DNA from 4 places in the Streptomyces sp. NPDC001315 genome. Region 3 is predicted to be linked to each of the others. Evidence: riboswitches for the same ligand, from Rfam matches in the RefSeq annotation. Region 3 holds a riboswitch; each other region holds the start of a gene.
The links. A riboswitch is a leader RNA that binds a small molecule or an ion and turns the genes downstream of it on or off. The one in region 3 is predicted to bind thiamine pyrophosphate.

Region 1 (4,456 bases), on a different contig from region 3:
CGGTCACCCGGGTCAGCAGCGCGTCGCCGCCGGTGACCCGTACGCGCCGGGTGCCGTCGGTGACCAGGTCGACGGGGCCCGACACGGCGACGACGCCGCCGGTGGCCCGGGCCAGCACGTCGGCAGCTCCGGCGGCGGCCTCCACACCGTGCGCCGCGTCGACTCCGCGTCCGCCCGCGCCGTCCCCGGCCAGGGCCAGGATCTCGGAGGCGTTGCCCCGGACGACGGCGGGACGCAGGGCGAGCAGGCGCCGGGCCAGCGCGGTCCGTACGGGCAGCGCCCCGACGGCGACCGGGTCGAGGACCCACGGGGTACCGGACGCACCCGCTGCCTCGGCCGCCTCCACCATGGCCGTGCGCTGTTCGGCGTGCGGGGTGCCCAGGTTGACGAGGACACCGGAGGCCACCGGGGCGAACGCCCCGGCCTCCTCGGGGATGTCGACCATGGCGGGCGCGGCGCCCAGGGCGAGAAGCACGTTGGCGGTGAAGTTCGTGACGACCGAGTTGGTCAGGCACTGCACGAGCGGGGCGGACTCCCGTACGCGGTCCAGGGCGTACCCGGTGTAGGCGGGGGTGAGCGGTTCGAGGGTGTGCGGCACGGGACGGCTCCAAGACGGAAGAGGGGCGGAATGTACGGGCTCAGCCGCGGACCGGTCGGCGGCGCAGCCGCACCGGGCCGTAGACGAGCGCCGCGGCCAGGAAGGCGACGTAGTAGGCGAGGTCGGCGCCGTGCAGTGCGGCGGCGAGAGGGCCGACGTACAGACCGGTGTCCATGAACGGGACGGCGGCGGCGAACGACAGCGCGAACGCGGACACGGCCGGCCAGGCGGGCCGTGGCGGCTCCGCGGCCAGGTCGACGGGGCGGCCGGAGCGCTCACGGCGGCGCGCGAGCCAGTCCACGACGACGATCGCGACGAAGCCGGGGATCCAGTAGCCGACGAACAGCAGCACGTTCTGGAAGCGGGTCGCGGTGTCCGCGGCGTGCATCCACAGCACCAGCGGAAACCCGGCGAGGGCGGCCAGCGCGGCGGCGAGGGGGCGGGGGATGCGGACACCGACGGTCTGCAGCGCGAGCGAGCCGCTGTAGTCGTTCATGGCGTTGCTGCACAGCGCGGCGAGCGCGACGGCCAACAGGCCGAGGGCGCCGGGCGCCCCGCCGCCGAGCAGGGTGTCGACGCCGTGTGCGGTCTGGTCGGTGAAGACGGCGGCGCCCCACAGCCCGAGCGTCTGCACGGCCGTGAACGAGACGACGACCCCGAGCAGCGTGCACCAGAACATCCGCACCGGCGACGTCTCGCGCGGCAGGTAGCGGCTGAAGTCACTGGCGTACGGCGCCCAGGACAGCGCGAGGCTCAACGCGATCGTGCCGGTCAGGACAAATACGCCGGCCCGGTCGGCGCCGTGGACGCTGCCGTGCGCGAGGCCGCCCGCTCCGGTGTCGGCCAGGCGCCAGGCCAGCGCGGCGAAGGCCAGGGCCAGCACCGCGGTCATCGTCTTCTGAAGGCGGTGGATCGCCTCGTAGCCGAGGACGCCGAGTGCGCCCTGGGCAGCCATCATGACCAGAACGCCGAGCCAGAACGGCCAGCCGCACAGCCGGGCGAGCGCGTCCCCGCCGAACAGGCCGATGAGCGCGTCCCACGCGATGGACGACAGCCACTGGAGCACGCCCGGCAGTACCACAGCCCGGCCGAACGCGAGGCGGGCGAGTGGCAGTTGGCCGGCTCCGGTCCTGCTTCCCCAGGTGCCGAGGTACGCGGTGGGTATCGCCCCGATCACCGTGCCGAGGACGACGGCGGCCAGCGCGGTCGCGAAGTCAAGGCCGAGCGCGACGCCGACGGTGCCGGTGAAGACTCCGGTCATGGTCAGGTTCGGCGCGAACCACACGGTGAACAGGCGTCCCGGACCGCCATACCGATGGCTCTCCGGGACCGGCGCGATCCCCCGCGCCTCGATCCGCCAGTCCCCCGGCGCACTCGGCATCCGCCCGTCGAAGGCGGCCACAGGGCCGGAAGAAGCATGGGGCAGCGTCATCGAACGACATCCCTCCGCCAGTGCTAACTGGTTCAGGTTCAACGGGTGTGATCTCAGCCCCTCGGTGGGGGCACCCCGTGTCGGGCAGTTCCGCGTACGAGGGTAACGCGCGCGCGGCAGCCGGTCGTACCGGGGCCCGGCGTCCCCGGGGAGGCGGGGGACGCCGGGCTGCGGGTCGTACGAGGGACTGGCGGGCAGCTCAGCTGCGCCAGGTGTCGTTCAGGGTGACAAGGCCTGAGGAGGGGACGGTCGCGGTGCGGTTGGCGCCGCTCTCCCAGGTGACGTTGCCGTCGGCGTCCTTGAGGATGTACTTGTACTCGAAGGAGGTGCCGGCGGGCAGGGACACGTCGAGCTTCCAGACCGGGTACGCGGCGGGGTCCAGTTTCAGGGCGTTCCCGGTGTTCCAGTTGCCCAACTGGTCCTTGTTCCCGGTGACATAGATGTTCTCGCCCCACACGGTGGTGGCGTTGACGTTGAAGGAGGCACCGGTGGCGGGGTCCGGTTCGGTCGTGCCGCTCCCGCAGGTCTTGGCACCCACGTGCAGGGCGACCGCGGTGTTGGCGCCGAGGGTCGCGGTGAACTGTCCGGAGGAGTTCACGGTGACGCCCTTGCCGGACTGCACGTCGCAGTAGTTGCGGGACACAGGGCTTGCCGGGGCACGGATGACCCCCTAGGGTCGCGTAAGCAAGCGCTTAGACAGACGTTCCGGGCCTCGCCCTGGCGCTCCCGCAAGGAACCGGAAGGAAGAGGTGGCACGCGTGCCCGTCATCGACGCCTGGCTGCAGCACCCGACGGTGCGCCACTCCAACCACGAGATGTTCGACTCCCTACGCCGGTGGACCGGCCGCGGTCTGCTCGACGAACCCCTCCCGGTGGAGACGACGGTCGCCGCCCTCAAGGCCGCCGACGTGGAGATCGGCCTGTCCGCCGCCTGGTACGGCCCGCAGGGGCCGCTGATCAGCAACGATGAGGTCGCCGACTTCGTGGCCCGGTCGGACGGCCGGCTGCGCGGAGTGGCGGGCGCCGATCTGCGCCGCCCTGTGGAAGCCGTGCGCGAACTGCGGCGGGCCGTGGAGGAACTGGGGTTCGTGGCGCTGCGGATGGTGCCGTGGCTGTGGGAGCTGCCGCCCACCGACCGGCTGTACTACCCGCTCTACACGGCCTGCGTGGAACTCGGCATCCCGTTCTGCACCCAGGTGGGGCACACCGGCCCGCTGCGCCCGTCGGAGACCGGCCGACCCATCCTCTACATCGACCAGGTGGCCCTCGACTTCCCCGAACTGACCATCGTCTGCGGGCACATCGGCTACCCGTGGACCATGGAGATGATCGCGGTCGCCGACAAGCACACCAACGTCTACATCGACACCAGCGCCTACACCGCCCGCCGCTACCCCACCGAACTCGTCGCCTACCTACGCGGCCGCGGCCGCCACAAGGTCCTCTTCGGCACCAACTACCCCATGATCACCCCAGCTCAGGCCCTTGAGCACCTGGACGCACTCGAACTCGACGACGAAGCCCGGGAGTTGTTCCTGATCGGGAACGCGCGGCGCGTCTTCTCCCTGTAGGTCATCCCACTCAGCGACTTGTGCAACATCACCGGACCAGTCGTCCATGACCGGGAACTACCCGGCGAACCTGATCACCGAACTACAACTGAAGCGTTAGGCAGTGCTCCACGATCGTCCAGCACATCTCGGCTGATGGAAGTGCTTTGCCCTCCAGGTAACTCTCGACCCGGAAGGTCAGCTTGCCGAAGACGCGCCACAGTTCGTCGTCAAGACCGGTCGCGCTGACCAGCCGCTTCAGTTCGTCCCTGACCCGGTGCTGTTCAGGCGGGGCGGCGATGGCCACGCGAGGGGCTCTCGGTGTGAACTCCCGGGCCTTGTCCATATCTGTGACCAGCTTCAGGTACCGGTCCCTCCAGTGGATCGCGGCCCGCCGTCCTTCGTGGTTCCGGGGAAGCCTCTCGACCCACTCCCAGGCGGACTCTACGTAGATCTGCTCAGACAGATCCTCCTCCGCCGGGTTACCGGCCCACCAGCGAAGCAGCGTCCCTACGGTCTCCCCCGAAGCTACGGCGGGAGGCGATCATGGGGGACTTCGCGGCTCAGGTGGAGGAGCTGTACATGCGGTAGGAGGCCCCTGTAGCCCACCTGGCCGCACGTGGCGGTGCAGATCACCGGTCCGAGCGTCCTCGCGTGCTTCCATCGCGCCAGGAGGCATACGACATGGCTGACGACCTACAGCAGGACACCCACTCCAATCTCGCAGCGTCCCGGCGCCGTGTGCTGGCCGCGGCCGCTCTGGCTCCCTTGCTCACCGGGGCCCCGGCCGCCGCCCACGCCCTGTCCGCCGGACCGAGGAACCGTGCGCTGGTCAAGCCGGTGATGACCAAGCTGGCGGACTGGGCGGACGTGGGC
Region 2 (4,456 bases), on a different contig from region 3:
GGATCCGGCAGCAGCGTCCGCTCGTCGGCGATGACCTCCAGCTTGACCAGGTCGGTGCCGAGCGCCTCCCGGGCCAGCCGTGCCGTCAGCACGGCCTCACCCGCGGTGAAACAGCCGGCCGTGTTCGGCAGCACCCGGATCCCGAGCTTCTCCAGCACCGACAGCACGGACCCGTGCACGGACGGGTCCACCCGCCGCATCGCGACCGTCGTCAGCTCCGTGCCCGAGGCGACCAGCGCCCGCTCCAGCACGTCGAGGCTGGGCGCACCGCCCGTACCCATGATCAACCGGGACGAGAAGGACGTACCACCGATGACAAAGGGGTCGTCGGCCATGGGTCAGCCTCCTTGGACGGCGGTGAGGACTTCGACGCGGTCTCCCTCGGAGAGGGCGGTGGCCGACCACTGCCCGCGCGGGACGACCGTCTCGTTGAGCGCGGCGGCCACGCCGGACGGCGCCGCGGTGAGCGTCCGGACGAGGGTGTCGAGAGCCGTGCCGGGCGCGATCTCCCGGGGCTCCCCGTTGACGGAGATGGTGACGCAGGTGTTCATACGGGCTGCTCCGTGAGTGCGGCGGCGGTGAACCGCCGGGGTGTGAAGGGCCGGGCCTCGTCCGGCAGCGAACCGGTGGCCAGCGCGTGGACCAGCACGTCACCGGTGACCGGCGTGAGCAGCACGCCGTTGCGGTAGTGCCCGGTGGCCAGCAGCAGGCCGTCCAGCCCGGTGGGGCCGAGCAGCGGCGCGTTGTCGGGGGAGCCGGGACGCAACCCGGCCCGGGTCTCCGTGAGCGGCAGCTCCGTGATCCCCGGCACCAGCTCGTGCGCGTCGCGCAGCAGCTCGTACACGCCCCCCGCCGTCACGGTCGTGTCCCAGCCCAGCTCCTCGCTCGTCGCCCCGACGACCAGCTCGCCGTTCTCCCGAGGCACCAGGTAGACCTGGCTGCCGCGCACCACGGCCCGCACGGTCCGGCTCAGGAAGGGCGCATACCGCTTCGGCACGGTCAGCCGCACCACCTGCCCCTTCACGGGCCGGACGGGAGGCCGTACGTCCTCCGGGACCCCCGCGAGCCGCCCGCTGAGGCTGCCGGCCGCGAGCACCACCTGCCCCCCGCCCAGCGCCGTGCCCTCGCGGGTGACGATCCCCGCCGCCCGCTCCCGCTCGACGGTCAGCCGCTCGGCCCACTCCCGGTGGAAGACCACGCCCGCCCGCTCGCACGCGGCCACCAGGGCGGCCGCCAGCCGCCGCGGGTCGATCTGATGGTCGCCGTCGACCCGGAGCCCGCCGCGCACACCCGGCGCGAGCATCGGCTCCAGACGCCGGCAGTCCCGCCCGGACAGCCACTCGGAGTCCAGACCCGACTGCCGTTGCAGGGTGTGAAGTTCACGCAGATGGGCGCGGTCGTCGGCGTCCAGCGCCACGGCGAGCGTGCCGCAGCGGCGGTAGCCGAGGTCGTGGCCGGTGAGGTCGGTGAGCTCCGCCGCGAAGTCCGGGTAGCGGCGGGCCGAGGCGAGGTTCAGGCCCAGCAGGGTCTGCTCGCCGAAGTGCAGTTCCGTGACGGCGGCCAGCATCCCGGCCGCCACCTGCGCGGCCCCGCCCCCGGGGTCGGGATCCACGACGGCCGTGGCGAACCCGCGCTGCGCGGCCCGCCACGCCGTCACGAGTCCGATGATTCCGCCCCCCACGACGAGGACGTCTGGCGTACGCGTAGGCGACATGGGCGTCCAGCCCCTCCCTTCGCCGGCATGACCCGGATCAGGTTCGTACGGTCGGAGGCCGCCAGCCTCCCTCTCAGCCCGGTGCGTCCGGGCTCCCGCGAGTGCTTTACGTTGGCCACCCTAGCCCGATGCCGTAAGTCTCAGTAAGGGAGCCTCTGCCCATGGCTCGTTCGCTCGACGGACTCGTCCTCGCCCCCGTGGCCGACCAGGCCCCAGGTCAGGTGGGTACGCGCACCCGGTTCACGTACCACGAGAAGGACGGCGAGATCTGGGCCGAGTACGCGGGCGGCGACGTCGTGCGCGGGCAGTTGGTGGGTACCCGGACGGATGACCGGCTGGACTTCCGGTACGTGCAGCTCAAGCATGACGGCAGCACGTCGTCCGGGCACTGTGTGTCGACGGTCGTCGAACTGCCCGACGGCCGGGTGCGCCTGGAGGAGGCCTGGGAGTGGGAGTCGCAGCCGGGCAGCGGGACGAGCGTGGTCGAGCAGGTGACCGAGCCGGTCGTCGCGCGGGTGACCGAGGCGGTTGTGGAGCAGGTCACCGAGCACGCCCCCTGACTGACGAATTGTCAGTTGTCTATGGTGATCAGGTGAGTGAGCAGACGCAGCAACGAGGCACGTCGGCGGAGCGTCGCGTGGTCGTGGTCGGCGCGGGCATGGCCGGGGTGCAGACCGCGGTCGCCCTGCGGGAGCAGGGCTTCACCGGCACGGTGACCGTGCTCGGCGCGGAGCCCCACCAGCCGTACGACCGTCCCCCGCTGTCCAAGGCCGTCCTGCTCGGCACGGCCGAGGGCTCCGCCTTCGACGTCGACTTCGAGGCGCTCGGCATCGAACTGCGGCTCGGGCTCGAGGTGCTGGGCGCCCGCCCCGGCGACCACGAACTGGACACCGCCGAGGGGCCTGTGCCGTACGACGTCCTCGTCCTCGCCACCGGTGCCGAACCGATTCGGCTGCCGGGCGCGGAGGGCGTTCCCGGCGTGCATCTGCTGCGCACCCTCGACGACGCCGAGCGGCTGCGGCCCGTGCTCGCCCTGCAGCACGACGTCGTGGTCGTCGGCGCGGGCTGGATCGGCGCCGAGTTCGCGACGGCCGCGCGGGAGGCGGGTTGCTCGGTCACGGTGGTCGAGGCCGCGGACCGCCCGCTCGCCGGCGCGCTGCCCGCCGAGGTGGCCGCCCCGATGGCCGCCTGGTACGCCGACAGCGGCGCCGAGCTGCGCACGCACGCGCGCGTGCAGCGCGTCGAGTCCGGCGTGGTGGTGCTCGACGACGGCACGCGGCTGCCCGCCGGCGCGGTCGTGGTCGGCATCGGCGCCCGCCCCGCGACGGACTGGCTGGCCGGCTCCGGCATCGCCCTCGGGGCGCACGGCGAGGTCGTGGCCGACGGCCACCTGCGCACCTCCGTCCCGGACGTCTACGCGGTCGGCGACTGCGCCTCCTTCCCTTCGGGACGGTACGGCGAGCGCCTGCTGGTCCATCACTGGGACAACGCCCTCCAGGGTCCGCGCACGGTCGCGGCCAACATCATCGGCGACGCCACCGGCGAGATCCCCGTGGTCTACGACCCGGTGCCGTACTTCTGGTCCGAGCAGTTCGGCCGCTTCGTCCAGTACGCCGGCCACCACGCCGCCGCCGACACGACCGTGTGGCGGGGCGACCCCGCCGGTCCCGCGTGGACCGTGTGCTGGCTGCGCGAGGGCCGTCTGGTCGCACTGCTCGCCGTGGGCCGCCCGCGGGATCTGGCCCAGGGCAGGAAGCTGATCGAGGCCGGTACGGCGATGGACGCCGGGCTGCTCGGGGACCCCGCGAGGCCGCTGAAGGCGGCGACGGCGTAGCCCGCAGGGGGCAGTCCGGCTACCCACTGTCAGTCCGGGATGGCAGTCTTGAAGGCGTGACCGAGATTGACGCAAAGATTGATGCTCTCGTCCCCGCCTGGCTCACCCTTCCCGACATCGCCGAGATGCTCGACGTCGAGGTGACGCGTGTGCGGCAGCTGGTCAAGGAGGGCCAGCTCATCGCCGTACGCCGTGGCGAGAACCGGGCGCTGCACGTCCCCGCCGCCTTCATCGACGGGGACAAGGTCGTCAAGGGCCTGACCGGGACCCTGACGCTCCTGCGGGACGACGGCTTCTCCGACGAGGAGATGCTGGAGTGGCTCTTCACCCCCGACCCGAGCCTGCCCGGCACCCCCGCTCAGGCCCTGAGCGAGAATCGCGGCACGGAGGTGAAGCGCCGCGCCCAGGCGCTCGCCGTCTGACGCACTGATCCGAACGACCGTCCGACGTACGGCCGCGGCCCACGACCGTGGTGCACCGCGGCCGTACGCCACCGAACACCCGCCCCCGCCGGGGGCTCCGGGGGGACACACGCATGCCCGACACCGCTGCCGCCACCGCACGCGCCGCGCTCGCCGACGCCCGCCTCTACCTCTGCACGGACGCCCGCAGGCGCCAGGGCGACCTCGCCGAGTTCCTGGACGCGGTCCTCGCCGGCGGAGTCGACATCGTGCAGCTGCGCGACAAGGGCATGGAGGCGGCCGAGGAACTGTCCCACCTCGAGGTCCTGGCCGACGCCTGCGCCCGCCACGGCAAGCTGCTCGCGGTCAACGACCGCGCGGACGTCGCCCACGCCGCCGGAGCCGACGTGCTCCACCTCGGCCAGGGCGACCTCCCGGTCCCCGCGGCCCGCGCGATCCTCGGCGAGGACGTCCTCATAGGCCGCTCCACGCACGCCGAGGCCGAGG
Region 3 (4,456 bases):
GACTTCTGGAGCATCCCCTCAGCGATCTCCTCGGGAGACGCCCCCTCTGTCGCAGCACCACCGAACCGCTCTGCGATGCTTTGGCTGATCTTCATCGAGCAGAACTTCGGCCCGCACATCGAGCAGAAATGGGCCGTCTTGGCGGGTTCTGCCGGCAGGGTCTCGTCGTGGAACTCCCGTGCCGTGTCAGGGTCGAGGGCGAGGTTGAACTGGTCCTCCCAGCGGAACTCGAAGCGGGCGTCGGACAGCGCGTCGTCCCATTCCTGCGCACCTGGGTGCCCCTTGGCGAGGTCGGCTGCGTGGGCGGCGATCTTGTAGGTGATGACGCCGGTCTTGACGTCGTCACGGTTGGGCAGGCCCAAGTGTTCCTTGGGCGTGACGTAGCAGAGCATCGCCGTGCCCCACCAGGCGATCATCGCGGCACCGATGCCGGAGGTGATGTGGTCGTACGCCGGCGCGACGTCCGTCGTCAGCGGGCCGAGCGTATAGAACGGAGCTTCATCGCAGATCTCCTGCTGAAGGTCGATGTTCTCCTTGATCTTGTGCATCGGGACGTGGCCCGGGCCCTCGATCATCGTCTGAACATGGAAACGCTTCGCGATCCGGTTGAGTTCCCCGAGCGTCCGCAACTCCGCGAACTGAGCCTCGTCGTTGGCATCCGCGATCGATCCCGGCCTGAGGCCGTCGCCGAGCGAGTACGTGACGTCGTAGGCAGCGAGGATCTCGCACAATTCCTCGAAGTTCTCGTACAGGAACGACTCCTTGTGGTGCGCGAGGCACCAGGCCGCCATGATCGAGCCGCCGCGCGAGACGATGCCGGTCTTGCGGTTGGCCGTCAGCGGCACGTACGGCAGCCGGACGCCCGCGTGGACGGTCATGTAGTCCACGCCCTGCTCAGCCTGTTCGACGACCGTGTCCTTGTAGATCTCCCAGGTCAGCTCCTCGGCCTTGCCGTCGACCTTCTCCAGAGCCTGGTAGAGCGGCACCGTGCCGATGGGGACAGGGGAATTGCGCAGCACCCACTCGCGAGTGGTGTGGATGTTACGGCCGGTGGACAGGTCCATGACCGTGTCGGCGCCCCAACGGGTCGCCCAGGTCATCTTCTCGACCTCCTCCTCGATGGAGGAGGTCACCGCGGAGTTGCCGATGTTGGCGTTGACCTTCACCAGGAACCGCTTGCCGATGATCATCGGCTCGATCTCCGGATGGTTGACGTTCGCGGGCAGCACGGCCCGACCGGCAGCGATCTCCTCACGGACCACTTCCGGCGCCACGTTCTCCCGGATGGCCACGAACTCCATCTCGGGCGTGATCTCGCCGCGGCGTGCGTAGGCGAGCTGGGTGACGGCTCGGCCGTCGCGACTGCGGCGGGGCAGTCGCGGTCGCCCGGGGAAGACAGCGTCGAGGTTACGCAGACCGCCGCGCGGCGAGGTGTGCTTGATTCCGTCGTCCTCGGGGCGCACGGGACGGCCCGCGTACTCCTCGGTGTCGCCGCGGGCGGTGATCCAGTTCTCCCGCACCGGCGGCAGACCCCTGCGGACATCAGTGCCGAGCAGTGGATCGGTGTACGGGCCCGACGTGTCGTACAGCGTGACCGACTGCCCGTTGGTGAGGTGCACCTGGCGGACCGGCACCCGCAGATCGGGGCGTGAGCCCTCGACATACGCCTTGTGCCAGCCCAGCGACTTCCCGGCCTCGTGGGGCTGTTCGCCCTGAACGGAGGCAGGCGTGCGTGCGTCCTTGTTGGTCATGAGACCTACTCCCTACGCCGGCATTACCCGGTAACAGGTTCGGCGGTCGACGCAGCGGTTTCCGTCGGCAACGTTTCATGTGAAACAGCACTCGTTCCACGTGAAACATTGCGAAGACGGACGTCAGCGCCCTCTCAGCCCGGTGCTCCGAGCTCCCGCGTGTGCAAAGGTGCCTCCACGCTAGCGTCATTTGTGGCGCGGTGAACAGTGGGCCTCTGCCGCTCTTGCGATGATCGGTCGGTGACCACGACACACGAGCCCCCGTACCCACCGCCCGAGCCTCCTCCCGGACCGGGCGCCCGCCACGGCAGCGGACACGCCAACGGCCCTGGACACGGCGGTGGTTCTGGCGACGGGCACAACCACGGACATGGGCACGGGCTGGGGAACGGGCACCGGCAGGGACCGGGTCCCGGCGGTCACGGTCCGGGCTCACATGGCGAGCACAGACCGGGCTCAGGGGGCGGGCACGGTTCTGGATCCGGTGGCGAGCACGGTCATTCACACAGTCACGGCCCAGCCGCCCCCGTATCCAAGCACCTGCGCAAGGTCATCGCGGCGATCCTCGTACCCTTCGCGGCGGCGGTGGTGGTGGGACTCGTGGTGCTGTGGCCCGGTGGTACCCCGGCGCACGAACGCACCGGGGTCGGGTTCGACCGGCAGACCCAGCAGGCCACGGTCACCAAGGTGGAGAGCGTGAGCTGCGCGTCGGTGAACGCCTCGGGGGGCACTCCGACCGGCGATACCTCGACCGCCGAGGGCTCATCCGCCCAACAGGAGGCGAACGGCACCTGCAAGAAGGCGACGATCCAGGTCGACACCGGCTCGGACAAGGGCCGTACGTTTACCGAGATCGTCCAGCCGGACCAGACACGGCAGTTGCACCAGGGCGAGAAGGTCGTGGTCGCCTACGAGCCCTCCGCACCGAAGGACCTGCAGTACTCGGTCACCGACGTCAACCGTCGGATCCCGATGACGGTGCTCGCGGGCATCTTCGCGCTCGCCGTCGTGGTTGTCGGTCGGTTGCGGGGCGTCATGGCGCTGGTCGCGCTGACCATCAGCTTCCTGATCCTGAACTTCTTCATCCTGCCCGCCATCCTGCAGGGCTCGAACCCGCTGGTCGTGGCGGTGGTGGGGGCGAGCGCCATCATGCTGATCGCCCTGTATCTGTGCCATGGCCTGTCGGCCCGTACGTCCGTGGCGGTACTCGGTACCCTGATCTCGCTGATTCTGATCGGCGTCCTCGGTTCGCTGTTCATCGACTGGGCCTCGCTCACCGGCAACACCGACGACAACACCGGCCTGATCCACGGCCTGTATCCATCGATCGACATGAGCGGTCTGCTGCTCGCCGGCATCATCATCGGTTCGCTCGGCGTCCTCGACGACGTGACGGTGACACAGACATCGGCGGTCTGGGAGCTGCACGAAGCCAATCCGTCGATGGGCTGGCGTGGGCTGTACCGCGCGGGCATCCGCATCGGCCGCGACCACATCGCGTCCGTCGTCAACACGCTCGTCCTCGCCTACGCGGGTGCGGCGCTGCCGCTGCTGCTCCTGTTCTCGATCGCGCAGAGCAGCGTGGGGACGGTCGCCAACAGCGAGCTGGTCGCGGAGGAGATCGTGCGCACGCTCGTGGGCTCGATCGGCCTGGTCGCGTCGGTGCCGGTCACCACCGCGCTCGCGGCGCTGGTGGTCGCGGCCGACCGGCCGGGCCCGGAAGGCGCCGTCGCGACGGCACCGACGGACGTCCAGCCGGCTCCGGCACGCGGCGGAAGGGGCCGACGGCGCAAGCGGTGACGTATGCGCGGCAACAGACGTACGCCCAGCATCACCCGAACGCCTCGGCCCCCGTCACCCGAACGCCCCCACCCTGGGCGCGGAAACACCTGGGCCCGACCCTACAAAAGCGTTCCTGCACGCCCCCACGCCCTCGCTGAAGCGTCCGAGGTCCCCAGTGCCGTAACGCTTCAGCCCGCGCTCTGCTCCTCCGCCAGGATGCGGTCCAGGGCCTCGTCGAGGTGGGCATCGAAGTCGGCGAGGGAGCCCTCCTGGCCCAGCGGCACCAGCTTGTCGGTGCGGTCGAGAAAGGCCACGAGGGGTGCCGTCGACGAGCGGAACAGCGCCTGGTCGACCCCGACCTGAAGCCGGATCAGGACCTCGCCCAATGAATCCGGTTCGACGGGCGAGACCCGTACATCCCCCTCACCGCACGGCCGGCCCACCCCGTCGATCAGGAGCTCCCGCCCGAAGGCCCAGGTCACCGGGGCGTCGCCGGGAAGGTGAAAGGTCAACCGCACGGCGTACGGATCACAGGACTCGTAGCGCAGCTCCACGGGGATGCGGAAGGAGAGCTCCTCGGACACGAGAAAGCTCATCATGACCTCTGCCTGTACGGACTCGCGCATCGCCTACCCCGTCATATGCCGTCGACTGGCCGGGAATGAACCCCTGACATTTGGTGGCATCTTGCTGAACGTACACGGCAGATCACAAGGAGTGATTTTTCAGATGCTGATAGAGAGCGCGAGTGACCCCAGCAGACGTCCGATCTCGGCCTGCAACTGCTGCGCGGCTGGGAGCAGCCGGTCCGCCTGATGACAAGGCAGCGAAATGGCCATCGTCGCGGCCGCCGCGCCCAGCGTGATCGGAATGGCCGCGCACACCGTTCCCAGCGCGTACTCCTGACGCTCGGTCACCGGTCC
Region 4 (4,456 bases), on a different contig from region 3:
TGTCGGGCCGCGCGAGGAACACGGTCGCCCCGAACTCCCCCAGCGACACCGCGAAGGCGAACCCGGCCGCGATCAGCAGCGCCCGCCGCACCAGCGGCAGATCGACCTCGCGCCACGCCCGCCACGGCGACGCCCCCAGCACGGCCGCCGCCTCCCGCAGCCGCTCGTCCACGGCCCGCAGCACGGGCAGTATGGTCCGTACGACGAAGGGCACGCCCACCAGCGCCTGCGCCAGCGGTACGAGGATCCAGGAGCTGCGCAGATCGAGCGGCGGCTCGTCGAGCGCGATCAGGAACCCGAAGCCGACCGTCACCGCGGAGACCCCGAGCGGCAGCATCAGCAGCGCGTCGAAGCCCCGCACGAGCCGCCCGGCGTCGCGCCGGGTGAGGGCCGCGGCGGCGAGACCTCCGATCAGCACGGCGATGACGGTGGCGGCGACGGCGTACGTCAGTGAGTTGCCGACGGCCTCGATCGGCGGCACCAGGAACGCGCCCCCGTCGGACGACGTCAGCGCCCGGTAGTAGCCGAAGCCGGGCGCGTCCAGCGACCGTTGCACCAGCACGGCGAGCGGCAGCAGGATCAGGACCACGACGGTGCCGAGGACACCGGCCAGCAGCGCCCACTGCCCGGCCCCGCGCGGCCGCCGCGCCGTCCCGGACGCGTCCACCAGCCGCAGGGCGGTCTCCCGTCGCCGTACGGTCCAGGCGTGCACGGCGAGGATCGCGCCCACCGCCACGAACTGGACGATCGTGAGCACGGCGGCCGTGGCCAGGTCGAAGATCTCGGAGGTCTGCCGGTAGATCTCCACTTCGAGGGTCGAGAAGGTCGGTCCGCCCAGGATCTGCACCACACCGAACGAGGTGAAGGTGAAGAGGAAGACCATGAGCGCGGCGGCGGCCACGGCGGGCCCGAGCGCCGGCAGGGTGACCGTGCGCCAGGCCGTGAACCGGGAGGCGCCGAGCATCCGCGCCGCCTCCTCCTGCCGCGGGTCCAGCTGCGCCCAGAGGCCGCCGACCGTCCGTACGACGACCGCGTAGTTGAAGAAGACGTGCGCGAGCAGGATCGCCCACACCGTCGTGTCCAGCCGTACGCCCCACAGTTCGTCGAGCAGTCCGCCGCGCCCGACCAGTGCCAGGAACGCCGTACCGACGACGACCGTCGGCAGCACGAACGGGACGGTCACCACCGCCCGCAGGATCTGCTTGCCCGGGAAGTCGAAACGGGCGAAGACGTACGCGCCCGGGAGCGCGACGAGCAGGGTGAGCGCGGTGGAGGCGAGCGCCTGCCAACTGGTGAACCACAGGACGTGCCGGATGTCGGACTGCGCGAGCACCTCCCCGATCCGCCCGAACTGCCAGACCCCGTCGACCTTCAGACCGCGGGCGACGATCGCCGCGACGGGGTAGGCGAAGAACACGCCGAAGAACGCGACGGGCAGGGCCATGAGCCCGAGCCGCGCCGCGTTCCCCTTCCGGCCCTTGCGGGGGGCTACTTCAGTACGAGCGAGGTCCACGACTTGACCCACTGGTCACGGTTGGCGGCGATCGTGTCGGGGGCCATCGTCTCCGGGTCCTTGGCCGCGGGCCCGTACGCCGTGAACTCGGCGGGCACCTTTGCTCCCTCGACCACGGGGTAGACGAACATGTTCAACGGCATGTCCTCCTGGAACTCCTTGGAGACCAGGAAGTCGATGAGCGCCTTGCCGCCCTCGGTGTTCTTGGCGTTGCTCAGCAGCCCCGCGAACTCGATCTGCCGGAAGCAGGTGCCGTCCGCGACACCGGTGGGCGCGGTCGTGGGCTTCGGGTCGGCGTAGATCACCTCGACGGGCGGCGAGGAGGCGTACGACACGACGAGCGGCCGGTCGCCCTTGGCCTTCTTGCCGCCGGCGGAACCGGAGAACTCCTCGTTGTAGGCCTGCTCCCAGCCGTCGACCACCTTCACGCCGTTGGCCTTGAGCTTCTTCCAGTAGCCCGGCCAGCCCCCATCGCCGTACTTCGCGGCCGTGCCCAGCAGGAAGCCGAGGCCGGGCGAGGAGGTGGAGGCGTTCTCGGTGACGAGGAGGTTCTTGTAAGCGGGCTTCGTCAGGTCGTCCAGGGAGGCCGGCGGGGTCAGCTTGTGCGCGCTGAACCAGGCCTTGTCGTAGTTGACGCAGATGTCGCCGTAGTCGATCGGCGTGACCCGGTGCTTGCCCTGGTCGAGCTGGTACTCGGTCCCGACCTGGTCCAGGCCCTTGGCCTCGTACGACTGGAACAGCCCGTTGTCGAGGGCCCGGGACAGCAGCGTGTTGTCCACGCCGAAGAAGACGTCGCCCTGCGGGTTGTCCTTGGTGAGGATGGCCTTGTTCACGGCCTGCCCCGCGTCCCCGTCCTCGAGGACCTTGACCTTGTACCCGGACTGCTTCTCGAAGTCCGCGAGCACGCTCTTGGAGACGGCCCACGAGTCGTGGCTGACGAGGGTGACGGTCTTGGAGTTCCCCGACCCCCCGTTCCCCGAGCCCGTGTCGGCGGACGACCCGCAGGCGGACAGCGTGACCAGGCCGAGCCCGATCGCCGCGGCCACGTACGTCTTTCTGTGCACTGATTCCTCCTGGAGGTGACCAGGAAGAGACGCGGCCCTGCCCGGGGCCGTCGGACGGATCCGCCGGTTCCCGGGCAGGGCGAACAGCTTGAGTGATGACCGAACTTCCTACCCAGAATGACCTGGGCGAGGTTCAGAGGGTCTGCGGCCCGGTTGCCGCACTCTCAGCGCTGTGGCGCTCCCCTGTCGGAATATGAAGATGTACCTACGCGGGTCAGACTACCGCTCGGTGGCGGCCAGCTGACCGCACGCCCCGTCGATCTCCTGCCCACGGGTGTCCCGGATGGTGACGGGCACCCCGTGCGCCGCGATGGCCTCGACGAACGCCTTCTCGTCCTCGGGCCGGGAGGCGGTCCACTTCGAGCCCGGCGTCGGGTTCAGCGGGATGAGGTTGACGTGCACGGGCTTGCCCTTGAGGAGCCGTCCGAGCCGGTCGCCGCGCCAGGCCTGGTCGTTGATGTCCCGGATCAGCGCATACTCGATGGACAGCCGGCGGCCGGACTTCTCGACGTACTCGAACCCGGCGTCGAGGACCTCGCGCACCTTCCACCGTGTGTTCACGGGGACGAGGGTGTCGCGCAGTTCGTCGTCGGGTGCGTGCAGCGAGATCGCCAGGCGGCACTTGAAGCCCTCGTCGGCGAACCGGTGGATGGCGGGCACGAGTCCGACCGTCGACACGGTGATGCCGCGCTGCGACAGGCCGAGCCCGTCCGGCGCGGGGTCGGTGAGCGCCCGGACGGCCCCCACGACCCGCTTGTAGTTGGCGAGAGGCTCGCCCATGCCCATGAAGACGATGTTGGACAGCCGCGCCGGACCGCCGGGCACCTCACCGTCCCTGAGGGCCCGCATCCCGTCCACGATCTGGTGCACGATCTCCGCGGTGGACAGGTTCCGGTCCAGCCCGGCCTGCCCGGTGGCGCAGAACGGGCAGTTCATACCGCAGCCGGCCTGCGAGCTGATGCACATGGTCACCCGGTCCGGGTACCGCATGAGCACCGACTCGACGAGCGTCCCGTCGAACAGCCGCCACAGCGTCTTGCGCGTGGTGCCCTCGTCGGTCGACAGATGCCGTACGACCGTCATCAGCTCGGGAAGCAGCGCCTCCTGCAGCCTGCCTCGTGAGCCGGCGGGAATGTCGGTCCACTCCGCCGGGTCGTGCGCGTACCGCGCGAAGTAGTGCTGCGAGAGCTGCTTGGCACGAAACGGCTTCTCACCGATCTCGGCCACGGCGTCCTTGCGCTCCGCGGGCGTGATGTCGGCGAGATGCCGCGGCGGCTTCTTGGCTCCGCGCGGGGCGACGAAAGTGAGTTCTCCGGGTGCAGGCATAACACGTCCAGTGTGGCAGATCATCTGCGGGGCCCCAGGCCAGAGCGGGGTGGGGGTGGTCACCCCTGGGCGGTCTCTGTCAGCTTCTGTCGACCTCGCACGGCCCAGGGACGGCCCAGGAATGATCTTGAAAGGGGCCCCTGACCGGCCACGAACGGGGGCAGGAAAGAGTCAGGGACAGACGCGGGGCATCAACACCCGCGACGCCCCCGCCTCCACCGACGATCAATAATCAACGATTGATCGGAATCTCGTAGACGATCTCGCAGTGAGCGACGGGCACCACGATGTCCGCCGTCTCGACGGGCCGCCCGTCGTCGCTGTAGTACGTCCGCCGGATGTGCGTGACCAGCGCGGCCTTCTGGATGCCGAGCAACGACGCCTCCTCGGCGGTCGCCGTCCGCGGTTCCGGCTGCTCCACCGCATGGCTCACGGTGACCCCGATGACAGCCATCCGGTTCACGACACCCACCCCGGCATGCGGCCCGCCCTCGGGCAGGACGACGAGAGTGCCGGCCGTGAGGTCGTACGGCTCCCAGCTCGTCGACAACTG

Region 1: it holds a riboswitch for thiamine pyrophosphate, as region 3 does, so the genes downstream of both, ACFY16_RS42260 (purine-cytosine permease family protein) here and thiC (phosphomethylpyrimidine synthase ThiC) in region 3, are expected to answer to the same signal.
Region 2: it holds a riboswitch for thiamine pyrophosphate, as region 3 does, so the genes downstream of both, thiO (glycine oxidase ThiO) here and thiC (phosphomethylpyrimidine synthase ThiC) in region 3, are expected to answer to the same signal.
Region 4: it holds a riboswitch for thiamine pyrophosphate, as region 3 does, so the genes downstream of both, ACFY16_RS28335 (thiamine ABC transporter substrate binding subunit) here and thiC (phosphomethylpyrimidine synthase ThiC) in region 3, are expected to answer to the same signal.

Annotation. Positions count from the first base shown of each region.
Region 1 is NZ_JBIAWZ010000040.1:12,995-17,450, forward strand. It holds gene thiM (hydroxyethylthiazole kinase) at 1-598, opposite strand, end outside; gene ACFY16_RS42260 (purine-cytosine permease family protein) at 639-2,030, opposite strand; TPP riboswitch at 2,023-2,118, opposite strand; partial or broken gene ACFY16_RS42265 (carbohydrate-binding module family 20 domain-containing protein) at 2,230-2,664, opposite strand; gene ACFY16_RS42270 (amidohydrolase family protein) at 2,789-3,601, shown strand; gene ACFY16_RS42275 (hypothetical protein) at 3,684-3,887, opposite strand; gene ACFY16_RS42280 (DUF1259 domain-containing protein) at 4,265-4,456, shown strand, end outside.
Region 2 is NZ_JBIAWZ010000001.1:1,224,780-1,229,235, reverse strand. It holds gene ACFY16_RS05430 (thiazole synthase) at 1-335, opposite strand, end outside; gene thiS (sulfur carrier protein ThiS) at 339-551, opposite strand; gene thiO (glycine oxidase ThiO) at 548-1,714, opposite strand; TPP riboswitch at 1,712-1,823, opposite strand; gene ACFY16_RS05415 (hypothetical protein) at 1,876-2,274, shown strand; gene ACFY16_RS05410 (NAD(P)/FAD-dependent oxidoreductase) at 2,307-3,548, shown strand; gene ACFY16_RS05405 (helix-turn-helix domain-containing protein) at 3,605-3,970, shown strand; gene thiE (thiamine phosphate synthase) at 4,084-4,456, shown strand, end outside.
Region 3 is NZ_JBIAWZ010000003.1:160,081-164,536, forward strand. It holds gene thiC (phosphomethylpyrimidine synthase ThiC) at 1-1,751, opposite strand, end outside; TPP riboswitch at 1,744-1,920, opposite strand; gene ACFY16_RS11190 (YibE/F family protein) at 1,992-3,551, shown strand; gene ACFY16_RS11195 (SsgA family sporulation/cell division regulator) at 3,722-4,159, opposite strand; gene ACFY16_RS11200 (IclR family transcriptional regulator) at 4,259-4,456, opposite strand, start outside.
Region 4 is NZ_JBIAWZ010000012.1:113,732-118,187, forward strand. It holds gene ACFY16_RS28330 (ABC transporter permease) at 1-1,513, opposite strand, end outside; gene ACFY16_RS28335 (thiamine ABC transporter substrate binding subunit) at 1,489-2,577, opposite strand; TPP riboswitch at 2,665-2,772, opposite strand; gene rlmN (23S rRNA (adenine(2503)-C(2))-methyltransferase RlmN) at 2,797-3,903, opposite strand; gene ACFY16_RS28345 (GntR family transcriptional regulator) at 4,136-4,456, opposite strand, start outside.